DNA from 3 places in the Sinorhizobium sp. M4_45 genome. Region 2 is predicted to be linked to each of the others. Evidence: predicted binding sites of a transcription regulator. Region 2 holds the regulator's gene; each other region holds the start of a gene.
What was found. Region 2 encodes LexA, which represses DNA repair genes until DNA is damaged. Its sites were predicted from a motif close to TGTTCNNNNTGTGTTCNG; they were not measured.
Positions count from the first base shown of each region.

Region 1: the regulator LexA is predicted to act here: its motif matches at 3,617-3,634, upstream of CN933_RS01980 (ribonuclease T2).
Region 3: the regulator LexA is predicted to act here: its motif matches at 2,628-2,645, upstream of CN933_RS14745 (DNA recombination protein RmuC).

Region 1 is NZ_NWVE01000001.1:409,480-415,071, forward strand. Features, by position in the region: gene CN933_RS01965 (thiamine pyrophosphate-binding protein) at 1-1,533, opposite strand, end outside; gene CN933_RS01970 (DMT family transporter) at 1,569-2,522, opposite strand; gene CN933_RS01975 (alpha/beta fold hydrolase) at 2,519-3,463, opposite strand; gene CN933_RS01980 (ribonuclease T2) at 3,653-4,420, shown strand; gene ettA (energy-dependent translational throttle protein EttA) at 4,549-5,592, shown strand, end outside.
Region 2 is NZ_NWVE01000001.1:1,090,133-1,095,724, reverse strand. Features, by position in the region: gene CN933_RS05605 (D-alanyl-D-alanine carboxypeptidase family protein) at 1-615, opposite strand, end outside; gene CN933_RS05600 (septal ring lytic transglycosylase RlpA family protein) at 672-1,715, opposite strand; gene CN933_RS05595 (hypothetical protein) at 2,167-2,379, shown strand; tRNA gene CN933_RS05590 (tRNA-Ser) at 2,574-2,663, shown strand; tRNA gene CN933_RS05585 (tRNA-Ala) at 2,932-3,007, shown strand; gene CN933_RS05580 (hypothetical protein) at 3,200-3,364, shown strand; gene lexA (transcriptional repressor LexA) at 3,587-4,303, shown strand; tRNA gene CN933_RS05570 (tRNA-Cys) at 4,523-4,596, shown strand; gene CN933_RS05565 (calcium-binding protein) at 4,644-5,592, opposite strand, start outside.
Region 3 is NZ_NWVE01000004.1:347,477-353,068, forward strand. Features, by position in the region: gene CN933_RS14735 (methyl-accepting chemotaxis protein) at 1-39, opposite strand, end outside; gene CN933_RS14740 (ribokinase) at 387-1,286, opposite strand; gene CN933_RS14745 (DNA recombination protein RmuC) at 1,390-2,595, opposite strand; gene def (peptide deformylase) at 2,744-3,268, shown strand; gene fmt (methionyl-tRNA formyltransferase) at 3,384-4,319, shown strand; gene truA (tRNA pseudouridine(38-40) synthase TruA) at 4,319-5,062, shown strand; gene CN933_RS14765 (hypothetical protein) at 5,149-5,592, opposite strand, start outside.

The sequences.
Region 1 (5,592 bases), 680 kb from region 2:
AAATTCTTCCGTCCTCGCCACCGTTTCGCCGTGGCCGCCATAGGCGCGGGCGAGCGCTGCGAAATCCGGGTTCGTCAGATCCGTCGCGCTGACGCGGCCTGGATAATCGCGCTCCTGATGCATGCGGATGGTACCGTAGATACCGTTGTTGACGACGAGCACGATGATGGGGAGTTCGTAGCGGACGGCGGTCGCGAACTCCTGGCCGTGCATGAGGAAACAGCCGTCCCCGGCAAAGCAGACCACCTCGCGGTCGGGATGCAGATGCTGGGCCGCGACTGCGGCCGGCAGGCCGTAACCCATCGAACCGGAAGCGGGAGCAGCCTGCGTCCCGTAACGCCTGAAACGGTGGAAGCGATGGAGCCAGGTGGCGTAGTTGCCTGCACCGTTGGTGAAGATCGTCTCCGGCCCCGTATTCGCCTCCAGCCAGTTCACGATCGGGCCCATCTGCACGTCGCCCGGTCCCTTCTCCGGCGGCGTCGACCATTTGAGGTAGGCCGCATGCATTTCCCCGGTGCGGGCGGACCAATGGGGCTCGGCCGCAGGCGTCAGGCTAGAGAGCGCCGCGACGAAGTCGCGCGGGCTCGCGGCAATTGCGAGGTCCGGACGGTAGACCCGGCCGAGTTCGCCCGGATCCGGATGGACATGCACCAGGGTCTGCCTCGGGTAGGGGACGTCGATCAGCGTGTAGCCGGAGGAAGGCATCTCCGAGAACCGCCCGCCGACGAGGAGGACGAGGTCGGCATCCCGGATTTCGCCTGCCAGCGACGGGTTGATGCCGATGCCGACATCGCCCGCATAGTTTGGATGCAGGTGGTCGAAAAGCATCTGGCGGCGGAAGGAGCAGCCGACAGGCAGCTGCCAACGCTCGGCGAAGCTCTGGAATCCGGCTACGGCCTCGGCGGACCAGCGAGTACCGCCGAGAATGGCGATCGGCCTTTTCGCGGTGGAGAGAAGCTCTGCAAGCTGAGAGATCTGGCCTGGGCCGGGGTGGCTTTCCACCGGCCGGTAAGCGCGTGCGGCCGGTGCTTCGGCGCTCTGTGTCAGCATGTCTTCCGGCAAGGTCAGGACCACGGGGCCGGGACGGCCGGACGTCGCGACGGCGAAGGCACGCGTCACGAATTCCGGGATGCGCGCCGGATCGTCGATTTCGCCGACCCATTTTGCGACTTCGGTAAAGGCCCGGCGATACTCGATTTCCTGAAAAGCCTCCCGCTCGCGGGCGTCGCGCTGTACCTGGCCGATGAAGAGGATCATCGGAACCGAGTCCTGCCGGGCCACGTGGAGTCCGGCGGAGGCATTGGTCGCGCCGGGGCCGCGGGTGACCATGCAGATGCCGGGCTCGCCCGTCAGCCGGCCCCAGGCATCCGCCATCATTGCGGCCCCGCCCTCCTGCCGGCAAACGACGACCTCGATGTCGGCGTCATAAAGCGCATCGAGCACCGCCAGATAGCTTTCTCCCGGTACGCAAGAGATGCGCTTCACCCCGTTTGCGGCAAGCGCCTCCACCACCAGTTGTCCGCCCGTTTCCATGTGCACCTCCCAAATGCTGTCCTGTTTCGCCGCTGTCAGATCGCCGGCGACACCGGCGCGATACCCGCCGTCTTCTGCACCTGTCGCTCGCGCCAGATGATATAAAGTCCTGAGCCGATGATGATCGCGATCCCCAGCCATTTCAGCGCGTCCGGCAGATCGCCGAAGACGAGCCAGCCGAAAATCGTCGCCGAGACGATCTCGAGATATTGCAGCGGCGCGAGCACCGAGGCCGGCGCCGCCCGATAGGCATAGACGCCGAGCACGCCGGAGATCGTCGCGGTGACGCCGACTCCCAACAGAAAGTACCAGGCGCGCCCGTCCGGCCAGACCGGATCGAAGACGCTCGATCCGCTGCCCTCGCCGAACCAGAGCAGCGCGAGACAGAAGAGGCCTCCCCAGATGCCGGCATGGAACTGCATCGACCAGGGATCCTCGTTCTGCGCGACCATGCGCGTCACGAGCAGGAAAACGGCGAGACCGAAGGCGGCGACGATCGGCAGAAGCGCGACCCAACCAACTTCCTGCATGCTCGGCTGGATGACGAGCAGCGAACCGAGGAAGCCGACAGCGCAGGCGGTGTAACGGCGCCAGCCGATCGTCTCCTTGAGGAAAATGCTGCCGAGAATGGTGAGGATGATCGGTTCCACGAAGAAGATGGCGATGGCATCGGCCACCTCCATGACCTTCAGCGTGGTGATGAAGGAAAGCATGGTCACCACCAAAAGGCCGCCGCGCAGCGCATGCAGCGCACTCTTGCGCCAGGTGAGATCAAACAGCGTGCCGCGCAGAAGGACGATCGGCAGGATGAAGACGATCTGCAGCAGGAAGCGGGCCGCCGTGATCTCGGCCGAGGGAACCGTCGCTATGGCGAGCTTCGAGAAGATGTCGATCAGCGGCGACAGCAACACCGAAAGGACCATCAGCGTCAGGCCGTAGGAGATCCGGTTGTGGTCGATTGCCGCCTTGGAAAGGGAGAGCTCGCTCATGGACGGTGCCGCTTTCCCCCGACTGCCTTCAGGCACCAGGCGGCGAACTCCGTCATCGCTTTTTCCCGTCCAATCTCGTTCAGCGTTTCGTGGCGCATGCCCTCGTGAATTACGATCGTGACATCCGTCATGCCCCGCGCTTTCATGCGGTTGCCCAGCCAGCGAACGGCCTCTCCGTTGAGGGTGGAAGGATCGGCGCTGCCGCCGGCGAGGTGAACCGGCAGGCTGGAGGGCAGCCGCGACAGCCGGTCGGAGCGGGCGCCGGCAAAGGCGAAGGCGAATACGTCGAGCCACAGCGATACGGTCGGGTCGAAACCACAGAGCGGATCTTCGAGATATTTGGCAACCTCGCTCTTATCGCGCGAGAGCCAATCGAAATCGGTCTGCCGGTCGGCGATGCTGGTGCTCCAGGCACCGAAGGTGAGTTTCGTCACGAGCGGACTTGGCACGTCCGAACCCTTCAGCATCTTCTCGATCGCCAGCAGCAACTGGCCGCCGCGCCCGGCAAGGCCGGGCCGGAAATTGGAGTTCCACACAGCAAGCGCGTCGTAGAGTTCCGGATCGGTTTCGGCGGCGTTAAGCGCGATCAGGCCGCCCATCGAATGGCCGAACAGCACGACCGGCAGGCCGGGATGGCTGGCCGCCGCCATATCGCGGAGCGCGCGGAGATCCGCGACGACCTTGGCCGCGCCGTCCCGCTGCGCGAACATGGCGGGAGATGCATCGGGGGCACAGCTCGTGCCGTGGCCGCGGTGGTCATGGGCGTAGACGTGGAAACCTTGGCCGGCCATGGCTTCGGCAAAGCGGGCATAACGGCCGGAATGCTCGGCAAGGCCGTGGCTGATGACGAGAATGCCTTGCGGTTCGCCCGCGGCGCCGAAATGGCGCCAGCCGAGCGTCGCGCCGGTCGGGCTTCGATGCGTCCTCACCTGCCCGAACATGCCATGCGCTCTCCCCCACTTGCGGATGCCGTGCGGATATCAAATCGATTTGGGTGGGAAAGGCAACCGCAGCTTGTTGCTCGTTGCGCATGAGATCACAACGAATCCGCAGATGCGATTCAGGGTCGCAATTTTCCCGTATATGGAGTTATTTGTTCCTGTTTTGTTTCCTTTAGAGGGTTTGGGGCAATGAAGACAAGGGCGATGATGCATCTGATCAGGTTGGCGGCGCTGGCGCTGGGTTTGGCGAATGCGCCCCTCGCTGCGGCTCAGGAGAGTGAGGCGAGCGAGGGCGAAACCGGCGCGGGAAGGACGGAATATGTCCTCGCCGTGAGTTGGCAGCCGGGATTCTGCGAGACCCGGCCCGATCGCAAGGAATGCGTCGATCAGACCGCGGAGCGCTTCGACGCCACGAATTTCTCGCTTCATGGACTATGGCCGCTCAAGAAGAGCTATTGCGGCGTGGAGGCGGATCTGAAAGCGCGCGACCGCAAGGGCGATTGGCTGGAACTGCCGGAAGTCGCCATGGGGGATGAGACGGCCAAGCGCCTGCTCGTCGCCATGCCAGGCGTCAAGTCCGGTCTGGACCGGCACCAATGGCTGCGCAACGGTACCTGCCAGACGGCAAACGCCGAGGACTACTTCGCGCTGCAGCTTCGGCTTCTGGACGAGCTCAACCGGTCGGCGGTGCGTGCGCTCTTCGCCGGCGGGATCGGCAGGGAACTCGACGAAAAACAGATCAAGCAGGCCTTCGACCAGGCTTTCGGGGCGGGGGCCGGAGACCGGGTGCGCATGCGTTGCCAGTCGGTGAACGGCCGCGACGTGATTACCGGGCTGACGATCGGGCTCTCGGGCGACCTCTCGGGCAAAGCCGAGCTGGCGGATTTGATCCAGGCGGCGGGGCCGACGGAATTCAAATGCGCGAAGGGGGTCGCAGACGCTGCCGGGCGGGGCTGATCCGGACCGCAATTCGCATTGAGGAGGCGGCGGGGGAGCGTGGGGGCAAGGGCCTTTGGCGTTGCCCCGCCACCATAATTCGCCTACATAGCGGGCAAAATTCCCTTCCGATGCGGAGCATTTCCTTTATGGCACGTCAATTCATCTATCACATGGCCGGGCTGAACAAGGCCTACGGTAACAAGAAGGTCCTCGAGAACATCCATCTCTCCTTCTATCCGGAGGCGAAGATCGGCATTCTCGGCCCGAACGGGGCCGGTAAGTCGACCGTGCTCCGGATCATGGCCGGCCTTGATACCGAATATACCGGTGAGGCCTGGGTCGCCGAAGGTGCGAAGGTCGGCTATCTCGCACAGGAGCCGCAACTCGATCCTCAGAAGAACGTGCTCGATAACGTGATGGAAGGGGTGGCTGCCAAGAAGGCGATCCTCGACCGCTACAACGAGCTGATGATGAACTATTCCGACGAAACCGCGGAAGAGGGCGCCAAGCTCCAGGACGTCATCGACAGCCAGAACCTCTGGGACCTCGACAGTCAGGTGGAAATGGCGATGGAAGCGTTGCGTTGCCCTCCGGGCGATGCGGAGGTCACCAATCTCTCCGGCGGTGAGAAGCGCCGCGTGGCGCTTTGCAAGCTTCTGCTGTCGCAGCCCGAACTGCTTCTGCTCGACGAACCGACCAACCACCTCGACGCGGAAACGATCGCCTGGCTCGAAAAACACCTGCGCGAATATCCGGGCGCCGTGCTGATGGTCACGCACGATCGCTACTTCCTCGACAACGTCACAGGCTGGATTCTCGAACTCGACCGCGGACGGGGCATTCCCTATGAGGGCAACTACTCCGCCTATCTGCAGGCGAAGGCCAAGCGCATGGCGCAGGAAGGACGCGAAGAGGCTGCCCGCCAGAAGGCCATCAGCCGCGAGCAGGAGTGGATCTCTTCAAGCCCCAAGGCCCGCCAGGCGAAGTCCAAGGCTCGTATTCGCGCCTATGACGAGCTGGTCGAGGCGGCTGCGGACCGGCGTCCGGGCGATGCGCAGATCGTCATTCCCGTGGGCGAACGGCTGGGACAGGTGGTCATCGAGGCGGAGAATATTTCCAAGGGTTATGGCGACCAGCTGCTGATCGAAGGCCTGAGCTTCAAGCTGCCGCCGGGCGGCATCGTCGGCGTC
Region 2 (5,592 bases):
CTTGTTCCACTCGAATTCCGGCTGCGAATAGAGCCGATAGTAATTCGGGTGCGCCTCGTACAGGTGCCGCGTAAGGGCGACGAGTTCGCGCATCGTGATCTTGTTTTCCGGATGCGGCAGCCCCGTGGCATTCCTGAATGTGGCGACCGGCAGCCCCAGCTCGCGGGCCCGCTTGGTCATCAGTTCGGCAAAAGCAGCCTCGCTGCCAGCCATTCCCTCAGCCAGGACAATGCACGCATCGTTGGCGAGTTGCACCGTTGCGCCCTGGATGAGATCGGCAACGCGAATCCTGGATTTGATCGCGGCGAACATCGTTGCAGTGCCGGAGGGGGCCCCGCCTGTACGCCACGCATGTTCAGAAACCTCGAAACTCGTCTCGGACGTCAGGTCGCCCTTATCCAAGGCTTCGAAAACCACCTCCATCGCCATGAGTTTGGCGAGCGAGGCAGGCGGGACGGGTGCATCCTCGTCGCGTGAAAAGAGCACTGTGCCTGTCTCGGCATCGACGAGATAGATCTGCTTCGCTTTGGTGTCGAAGGCGGGCGTCTGCGCGACCGCTTGCCCCGAAACGATGGCCGCGAGGAAACCTACGACCGCAAGCCACTTCATGCGCATGAGAAACTCCGGTTCTGCATGGGCATATCAGCGCGGAAAGCCCTCTTCAACCGGCGTCAGCGCGAGTCGGCGTTTCGGTACTGGCGCTTCGCATAGGCGAGAATGGAATCGGGGGTCAGCGGGTTGCGATCGACCATGATCGCCTCGAAGGGCGACGGCTTGTCGCTGACGCGAACTTCGACATAGGCCGCAGCATAGGCCATGCTGCCATCCGGCAGCGGGATCAATTGCGGGCGCGACGTCGGCATGGGGCCGATCTGCGGCAGAACGACGAATTCGTCGAAGGCGCTTGGTGCCGCCGAGGCCTGCGCCGGCTTTGCGAGCGCGTTCACCGGCACGCCGGCATCGAGCGTCGATCTGTTCGGAACCGGAACGGCGCGGAGATTCGGAACCATGTCGCGCAGCGGCTCGTTGGAAGCCACCATAACGCCTGAGGCGATCTGCCCTTCCGGCATAACGCTCGGGCCACGGTCGCCCTTCCTGACGTACGAAGCCATGAGGTAGGGCATGTCATTGCCTTCGAGCGGCGCACGACCGACATATTGAACGCGAACATTGGCGCTTCCCTTGCGCTTGATGTCCAGCAGGTCGGCGGTTTTCGAAGAGACGTCGATGATCCGGCCGTATTCATAGGGGCCGCGATCATTGACACGCACGATGACGGACGTGCCGTTCTCCAGGTTGGTCACGCGCGCATAGCTCGGCAGCGGAAACGTCGGGTGAGCGGCCGAAAGGTGATGCTTGTCATAGACCTCGCCATTGGCCGTCAGCCGGCCATGGAAGGCAGACCCGTACCAGGAGGCCATCCCGCTCTTGTTGTAGCCGAAATCCTCCTTCGGCTGATACCACTTGCCTTTGACCTGATAGGGTTTGCCTACCTGGTAGCGGCCACCGCCCTTGGGAATGTTGTTTCCGGTAGCGACTCTGGGGCTGGCTTTGACGCCATAGACGGACTCGGCGAAGTATTCCTTGCTCCGCGACTTGGTCTTCTTGACGCTCGACGTCGTCGATCCGCAGGCCGCAAGCACCGCGCAAAGCAACGGAACCGCTGCGAGACGGAGCCCCCTCACAAGATATGCCGCACCGTTATTGGATGTCATCTGTCCCACAAGATCATTCGCAAAGCCGCACCCGAAATCCGCTCCTGCAGCGCTCACGCATCCGACCGAACGCGCAACGATCGTCGCAATCGTGCAGTAGTTCCCCCGCGAGAACTTCGCCGTCCCGAAACGGAACAGCCGAACAATCATGACAACAACAAGGCGAAATTGCGAACCGGAGGACGAACGGACGCTAAAAAACGCTCGCTATGGTTTACGGAACGTAAATGAGCCGCTGGACCATAGTCCGATAGAGCGCGCCAAAGGTCCGAAACCCGTTGCCGGGTTCCCCTGCCGACACATATCGCAATAAGCACCCACGCGGCTCGTCGGCCGCGGGGTGCGGCGGCCTCAGAGCTGGCCGAAGCTTCCCGTCGGTGCAACTCTGAGGCTCCGTCCCCGGTTGGCGTGCTGCCCCGTGCTCCGGCCCAACGTCCGAGAGGATATCGCAATGGACGACAGATACGATTATGGGCCGCCGGAGCGACGGGCGGCAACCGGCCTGCCCTTAGGCATAATGCTCCTGTCGATGTTGGCGATTGCCGTTTATCTGCTTGCCGGAGCGGCGCTCCTGGACGGCAGAAGCCGGGACGTCGCGGCCTACGTCGCCCGGGCAGGCGACGAAAGTCCGCCTGCGGCGCCGGACAGCGGACTCCGCCCGTGACGATAGCCCACAACCGTGCCACGGGCGTATGCGGCGCGGCACGCCTCGAATGCAAGCAAATGCTCCAGAGCAAGTTGACGCTGTGATCAAAGCTGCTAAAAAGCCAGCCGTTGGTGAATGGGCAGCAAACCCGGTAGCGATCGCCGGTCAATCGAGAACTCGGAAACGAATTTCACGAAGCTCCGCAATCACCCGGAAGAGTGGCCGAGCGGTTTAAGGCACCGGTCTTGAAAACCGGCGTGCGTGAAAGCGCACCGTGGGTTCGAATCCCACCTCTTCCGCCATTTCAGAATTGATCCGGGCACGCCGGAATTCCCAGCTTCTCGTCACTGATGGCCGTCTTCCCCACCCGCAAGGCTCGTGGCTGCCCTGCCCTTCCGACGCTTTGCGTCACCTGCCGGAGCGGAAGAAGCTGCTTTGGGACTCCATCGCGAAGGGGCGATATTCGGGTGGATGAATTGCAGCGTGCCCTACCGGGCAGCAAGGGTGAAGCCGGAAGACGGAATGCACTGGCGCGCGGGGCCGAAAAATCTTATACAACGAGTGACCAGTGGGGTCGTAGCTCAGTTGGGAGAGCGCCGCAATCGCACTGCGGAGGTCGAGGGTTCGACTCCCTTCGACTCCACCATTCCCCTCTTGTCCAACCCGGACACCTAGGTGACAGGTCTTACCTGAGGTAACTTCCACCGATGCCGGACGTCAGGTTGCCAGAGCCCGGGCGATGCCGCGGCTCGGCGCGCTTGCCAAAAAAGCTGATTTGAGAGAAAGTTTTAGTCTGACCCGTTCGAGGTCTGGGCAACTCCCGCGAGTGGAGAAAAACATGCCTGTTAAATCTTTGGTGGCAGCCGTAATTTTTTCCCTCTTCGCCCTTTCGGGGTGCGCCAGCACAGGCTCGACCAACACGACCTATACCCAGTGGTACGGGCCCTATCCCGAGCCTGAATTCGACGTTCTTACGCCGGGCGGACTGCGGCTTGCCTATTAGCATGGCATAGGCGAGCGACTGGGGCGGCCGCTGTAAGCCAAACATGCGAGAGCGTATCGCCCCCTGCCCCGACATTCCGAGCGATCGCCAACGACACGCCGGATCGGAAGCGGGCAGGCATTCAGCAGCAAGCGGTATTCACGGAATTTTAGGCACTTGCGGAACACATATGGAACAGATAGGTTCTGTTCTTGATTTGTTTCGCGATTCTGGAGTGACGCCATGCTGACCCGCAAGCAACAGGAATTGCTTCTGTTCATTCATGAACGAATGAAGGAATCCGGGGTTCCGCCGTCCTTCGACGAGATGAAAGATGCCCTCGACCTTGCCTCCAAATCGGGCATCCATCGTCTGATCACCGCACTCGAAGAGCGCGGGTTCATTCGCCGGCTACCGAATCGCGCTCGAGCCCTCGAAGTCATCAAGCTGCCGGAGGCCTATGCCGGTGTTTCGCAGGTCCGCCGCGGCTTTTCGCCGAGCGTGATCGAAGGCAGTCTGGGCAAGCCTGCGGCCCCGCCCCCCGCACCGAAACCGGCGCCCCCGGCCGAGATCGCGTCGGTCGCTGTTCCGGTCATGGGCCGCATTGCCGCCGGCGTGCCGATTTCCGCAATCCAGAACAACATGCACGATATTTCCGTACCGGTCGAAATGATCGGCAGCGGCGAGCACTACGCTCTCGAGATCAAGGGTGATTCGATGATCGAGGCCGGCATCCTCGATGGCGATACGGTGATCATCCGGAACGGAAGCACTGCCACCCCCGGGGATATCGTCGTCGCCCTGATCGACGACGAGGAAGCAACTCTGAAGCGTTTCCGTCGCAAGGGCGCCTCAATTGCGCTCGAAGCCGCCAATCCGGCTTACGAGACGCGGATATTCGGTCCGGATCGGGTCAAGATCCAAGGCAGGCTTGTCGGCCTCATCCGGCGGTACCACTAGCCTCCCGACCAGGTGTGCAGGTGTTTCCCACGGAAGTACGCAATTTCAAAGCGTTAGAAGTGGGGCCATTGCGCCTTGGGGCGCTATGGCCACGCCTCCACAGAACCGAAGCCCTATTTATACAGAATAAAAAAGACCCTATTCCAAATGTACCCTCTTGCGGATTGCGGGCAATCATTCTAAATCCGCGCCACGATTTGAAAAATCGCAAATCGTAGAGGCCTCGTGGCGGAGTGGTGACGCAGAGGACTGCAAATCCTTGTACCCCGGTTCAATTCCGGGCGAGGCCTCCAAAAAATCCACCGCTATTCAGCTTTGTTGCCGACAAATCTTACCTCCGTCAGACGAAGGCGAAATCCGCGCCCGCAAAGACGAAGTTGGCAGCGCTGAGGTCGGCGGCGTGGATGCCGATCAGAGTGACCTGATCGACGGTACCATTCAACTGCAGGACAGCGTTCCCGTCAGCATCGTTGCCGATGTTGGGCAAAAAATCAGCGAAGTCGTCGTAGCCATAGCCAGCGATTTGGATGACGTCCTTGTCCAATTCAAAGTCGAAGATCTCATCCCGACCACTGTTTCGTGAAAACAGGAACTGATCGGCACCGGTCTCGACCGCGAAGGCTGCGGTCAGTCGACCATCGCCCCAGAGCTGATCGTTACCGGTGCCGCCGATCAAGAGGTCGTTCCCACCCGCGGTGTCCACGCCGACCTCTGCATCGCCATACAGGACGTCATTGCCTTTGCCTCCGTCGAGCAGGTCGTCGCCGCCACTGCCGCCACGTGAGAAAAGAATGTCTCCAACGAGAAAGTCATTGCCCGAATCACCATAGAGGTGGTCGTTCCCGCCAATCCCGGATTCCACGACGCCCTGGTCGAGGCCATCGCCGTAGAGCTTGTCATGGCCCTCTCCGCCCTGGAGTCGATCGTTCCCGCCAACGAAAAAATCGCCCAGGGAGAAAGCGTCGCCCGAGAGAGTATCGTCTCCGGCGCCGCCGTCGAGCCAGTCGTCTCCACCACGTCCTCTGAGGCAATTGTAGCCATCGCCATAGAGTGTATCGTTGCCTTTGCCGCCCGAGAGACGATCATTCCCTCCGGCGACGATAGCGGAATCAATCGCATCGATCTGGAAGGCATCGCCGTACAGCGTGTCGTCGCCGGCGCCGCCGTCGAGCTGGTCGTCGCCACCACGCCCCTGATTGGAGATCGTCCAAGCGTCGCCGAAGAGCGTGTCGTTGCCCCCAAGGCCGTCAAGGCTGTCGCGGCCACCCTGCCCCGAAGACAGGAAGCCG
Region 3 (5,592 bases), on a different contig from region 2:
CAATTTTGTCGCCAGCGATCTGGCTTGGAACTTGAACATGAAATCCTCACGCACTGAGAGGTCCGCAGGTGCTGAACCCGCGGCGCGACATATTCGGAACTGTGGGTGAAGCTCCCTCATGGAGCGCCAGATGCCGACCGGCATGGAGGAGCGGCCGAACCGGAGTTGGCCTTCTCGCTGACCTGATTAGACGATCAAAGATTAAAATACGGCCAACGCCGCACCTGATTCCGGGTTCAAGCGGCAGGATTTGCGCGTCGGCCTTGCCGGCGGGCGCTTATCTCACGGTATTTCAGCGCGTTTCAATGTTTCATGGAAACACTGAAACAGTCTGAACCTGTGCGCTTCCGGACGGAAAACGGTGGCACACTTTCCTGCAAGGTGCGCTAGAGCCGGGCGGCGACCTCGGCGGCAAGCGGTATCGAGGGCTGCGCGCCGGGCTTGAGGCAGGCCAGCGATCCCGCAACGGCGGCGCGGCGGAGCGCTTCTGAAAATGCGAGGCCGGCGTCGAGGCCGGCGGCGAGATAGCCGCAGAAGGTATCTCCGGCACCGACCGTATCGACGGGCTCGATCGTGAGCCCCTTCGCGCGATGGAGTTCGCCTTCGTGAATCGCCACCACGCCCTCAGCGCCAAGCGTTACGATCACGGTCTGGCGGGTCTCGGCGTGCAGCCCCTTCATAGCCTCTTCCCGCTCGGCGCCGGCGATGCCCGCTTTGCCGGCGAGCAGCTCGAACTCGGTCTCGTTGGCAATGACGATATCGGCCATGCGGCCGAGGCGCGCCGCATCCGGCGTCAGCGGCGCGATGTTGATGATCGATCGGACGCCGCGCCGTTTTGCTTCGGAGAGTGCCTTTTCCACCGAGGCAGCTGGAATTTCGAGCTGGAGCATCAGCGTGTCGGCAGCAGACATTCTTGCAACAGCGTTCACGGCGTCGTCCTCGCTCACGCGTGCGTTGGCGCTGGCGACCACAACGATGACGTTTTCGCCGTCGCCGCCGACGATGATGTGTGCCGTGCCGGTCGGCTCGCCGACGGTCTTCGTCAGATCGAGATCGGTGCCGGCCTCCTTGAGCAGCGCCAGCGCGCCCTCGGCGAAGGCGTCGGAGCCGACGGCACCTGCCATGCGCACCGAGGCGCCGGCGCGGCGCGCCGCGAGCGCCTGGTTTGCGCCCTTGCCACCCGCCGCAGTGGAAAAGTCCATTCCGGCAACAGTTTCGCCGGGCTTCGGAAGGCGTGCGGTGGTGGCGATCAGATCCATGTTGATGGATCCAAAAACAGTGATCATGTGGAGGCGTCCCGTCGGCTTCTTTGTTTTTCGCCTGTCGTCATTCCAAACCGCTGCACGGTTTCGCGCGACACACGCATTTGCCGGAGAGTGCCCGACGCCGTCAGTCCTCGTCAACCACTCTCAGCTTCAATTGCCCCATGCGCCCGTCCATCGGGCGCCCGCTGCCGTCGCCCGGCTTTTCGCCCTGTCTCGGATCGCCCTCGGCCTGCAGCTCGAGCGCCTCGATCTTGGCGCCCCGACGGGTCAGCTTGTCCGAGGAGATCAGGATGTCCTCGACATCCTTCTGCGTCATGGCGAAATGGCCCTGGAGCTTGCGTACGCGCTCATCGAGACGCGAGAGGTCTTCCATCAGCCGTACGACTTCGCCCTGTATCAGGTGGGCCTGCTCCCGCATGCGGGCGTCTTTCAGGATCGCCTGGATGACCTGGATCGAGAGGAGCAGGAGCGACGGAGAGACGATGACGATCCGCTGGCGGTGCGCCTTCTGGACGATCGCCTCGAAATGCTCATGGATTTCGGCGAAGATCGATTCGGAGGGAACGAAGAGGAAGGCCGTATCCTGGGTCTCGCCCGGCAGGAGATATTTGCCGGAGATATCGCGGATATGCACCTCCATGTCGCGGCGGAAGGCCTGCGCGGCCTGTTGCCGCCGTTCGGCGCTCGCCGCGTCCCTCATGGAATTCCAGGCCTCGAGCGGAAACTTCGCGTCGATGACCAGTGGCGGCTGGCCGTTCGGCATGCGGATGGTGCAGTCCGGCCGCGCGCCGTTGGAAAGCGTCGCCTGGAAGGCGAAGGCGCCCATCGGCAGGCCGTCCGCGACGATCGCCTCCATGCGCGACTGTCCGAAGGCGCCGCGCGTCTGCTTGTTGGCGAGGATGCTCTGCAGCCCGGCCATATCCTTGGCGAGCGACTGGATGTTGTTCTGCGCGTTGTCGATCACCGCGAGCCGCTCCTGGAGCCGCCGCAGATTTTCGTGCGTCGCCTTCGTCTGCTCGCTGATCGAGGCGCCGATGCGATGCGTCATCCCGTCGATGCGCTGGCTGAGCGACTGGTTCAGTTCCGCCTGCCGGGCGCCCAGCACCTCGGTCATGGCCGCGATCCGTCCCTGCATCTCCGTCTGCGCCGCGATGAGCGCCGACATTTGCTCTTCGCGGTCGATCGCGCGAGCCGAACGGGCGCGCCGCACCATAATGGCCGAGAACAGCACCACGAGAAGGGCGGCGGCTGTGACGAGGAGGCCGGCCGTGACGGGCAGGGCGCCGATGAGGAACAGCGGCCGATCGAAGGAAAAGGGGATGGGCTCCATGGCCGCAGACTAACAGATTCGCGTGCGAAAACCAGATCAAAACGAGAACATACATTTTCGCGGCCGGTCGTTCCCCTTTGGAGCGCCACGGGTTTCGCAATGGCAATTTTCTTGCGCGTCGAGGGAAAGATCGGCTATGGGGATCGACATGACGATCAAGCCGCTCATCATTCTTCCCGATCCGGTTCTGCGCCAGGTGTCGACACCGGTGGAGACCATTGACGCCGACATTCGCCGGCTCGCCGACGATATGCTGGAAACCATGTACGACGCGCCGGGCATCGGTCTCGCCGCGATACAGATCGGCGTGCCGAAGCGCCTCCTGGTTCTGGATGTGACGAAGGAGGGAGAGGAGAAACAGCCGCTCGTCTTCATCAATCCGAAGGTCGTCCGCTCGTCCGAGGAGCGTTCGGTCTATGAGGAAGGCTGCCTTTCGATCCCCGACTATTACGCCGAGGTCGAGCGACCCGCCGCGATCACGGTCGAGTATGTCGATCGCGAGGGCAAGGAACAGGCGGTCGAGGCCGAGGGCCTGCTCGCCACCTGCCTGCAGCACGAGATCGACCATCTGAACGGCGTCCTGTTCATCGATTACATCTCCAAGCTCAAGCGAGATATGGTGATTCGCAGGTTCACCAAGGCGGCCAAGACGCGCGGCGCAAAGGCGATCTGATCCGTTCATGTCTTAGGTCGACCCGGCCCGAAACATCGTGATCTAGCGTCGCGGCCGCATTCAACCTGGAGCCGCCGCCCGCTCACGGGCAATCGAAAGAGACGGAGGCCGCCACTTGCCGCTTCGCATCATCTTCATGGGCACGCCGGAATTTTCCGTACCGACGCTCCTGGCGCTCGCCGGGGCGGGTCACGAGATCGCCGCCGTCTATACGCAGCCGCCGCGGCCGGCCGGCCGGCGCGGCCTCGACCTCAAGAAATCCTCCGTGCATCAGGCTGCCGAGCACCTCGGCATTCCGGTGTTGACGCCCGTCAACTTCAAGGACGCCGCGGACCGTCAGACCTTCCGGGATTTCGGTGCGGACGTGGCGGTCGTCGTCGCCTACGGGCTGCTGCTGCCGGAGGAAATACTCTCCGGGACCCGCTACGGCTGCTATAACGGCCATGCCTCGCTCCTGCCGCGCTGGCGGGGGGCGGCGCCGATCCAGAGGGCGATCATGGCCGGCGACCGTGAGACCGGTATGATGGTGATGAAAATGGACAAGGGGCTCGATACCGGTCCCGTGGCTCTCGCGCAGTCGGTTCCGATCGACCAGACGATGACGGCCGGCGAATTGCACGACCGGCTGATGCAGGTCGGAGCGGTGCTGATGACGGAGGCCATGGCCAGGCTCGAGGCCGGCGAGCTTCCGCTCACGCCGCAGGCGCAAGAGGGCGTCGCCTATGCCGCCAAGATTTCGAAGGAAGAGACCCGGATCGATTTTTCCCGGCCGGCGACCGAGGTGCACAACCATATCCGCGGCCTCTCGCCTTTTCCCGGCGCCTGGTTCGAACTCGACATTGCCGGCCGCCAGGAACGCGTCAAGGTGCTTGGCTCCGAAATGTCGGAAGGGAAAGGTGCTGCCGGAGAAGTGCTTGACAGTACTCTCAGCATCGCCTGCGGAGAAGGCGCGGTGCGGCTGACGAGATTGCAGCGTGCGGGCGGCAAGGCGCTCGCCTCGGCCGATTTCCTGCGCGGCACGCCCATCGCTGCCGGCGCGAGGATCGCCTGATGCCCCGCTATCGCCTGACCGTCGAATATGACGGTTCCGATTATGTCGGCTGGCAGAGGCAGGACAACGGTCCCTCGATCCAGGGCGCCATCGAGAAGGCGGTCCTGTCGCTCACCCGCGAGACGGTCTCGATCCGCGGCGCCGGGCGCACCGATTCCGGCGTTCATGCCAGGGGGCAGGTGGCGCATCTCGATCTCACGCGCGAGTGGAAGTCGTACACGCTGCAAAACGCCCTCAACGCGCATCTGGCGCTCGCCGGCGAGCGGGTCTCGATCCTCGATGTCGCGGAAGCCCCCGGCGATTTCGATGCGCGTTTCTCTGCAATCCGCCGGCATTATCTCTATCGGATCGTTTCCCGCCGGTCGCCACTGGCGCTGGAGGCGCGGCGCGCCTGGTGGGTGCCGAAGCCGCTGGATCACGACGCCATGCACGAGGCGGCGCAGCGCCTCGTCGGCCATCACGATTTCACCACCTTCCGCTCGGCCCACTGTCAGGCGACGAGCCCCTTGCGCACGCTCGACCGGCTGGACGTGACCCGTGCGGGCGAGCTCATCGAAATCCGCGCCACGGCACAAAGCTTTCTCCACAACCAGATCCGTTCCTTCGCGGGCTCCCTGAAGCTCGTGGGCGAGGGCAAGTGGACGCCGGATGACCTGCAGACCGCACTCGAAGCACGCGACCGCAAGGCGTGCGGCCCGGTCGCCCCGCCCGACGGGCTTTATTTCATGCGGGTGGATTACTAAGCTGGAAACAGCAGCCGCTCATCCGGCCTGCCGGCCACCTTCTCCACATCATCTGGCGGATGCGGGGCTTTCACGAACGCCGCCGCTCAACCCGGCATCAAGCCGAGCAGGCGCTGCAGGAACTGCATGATCATCAGCGGTGACAGCAGAAAGATCGCGGCAAGGGCGGCGGCGAGCAGGTTCTGCTTGGCGGTAACGGTCCGCAAGAGGCGGAAGAGCAGCGCCGAGCTGGCGACGAGCAGCAGAAGCCACAACAGGGCTGCCATACCGGCGCTGCCGGGTATGACCAGCAGCAACGCGGCCGGAACCGCCATGGCATAGGTCAACGGGACCTGGAGCCAATTGGTCGTGACGATTACCGGCACCACCAGGACGGAAAAGCCGAGCGGGCGCGAGAGGACGGCAATCAGCACGATCGGCAGCAGCCAGCTCACCAGGTCGACGGCGAGAAGCTTCCCGAAGAAGCCGATGCCGACTGTCGTGCCGGTCGGCATCACCGAGAGATAATAGAGCCGCCATGAGGCCCAGCC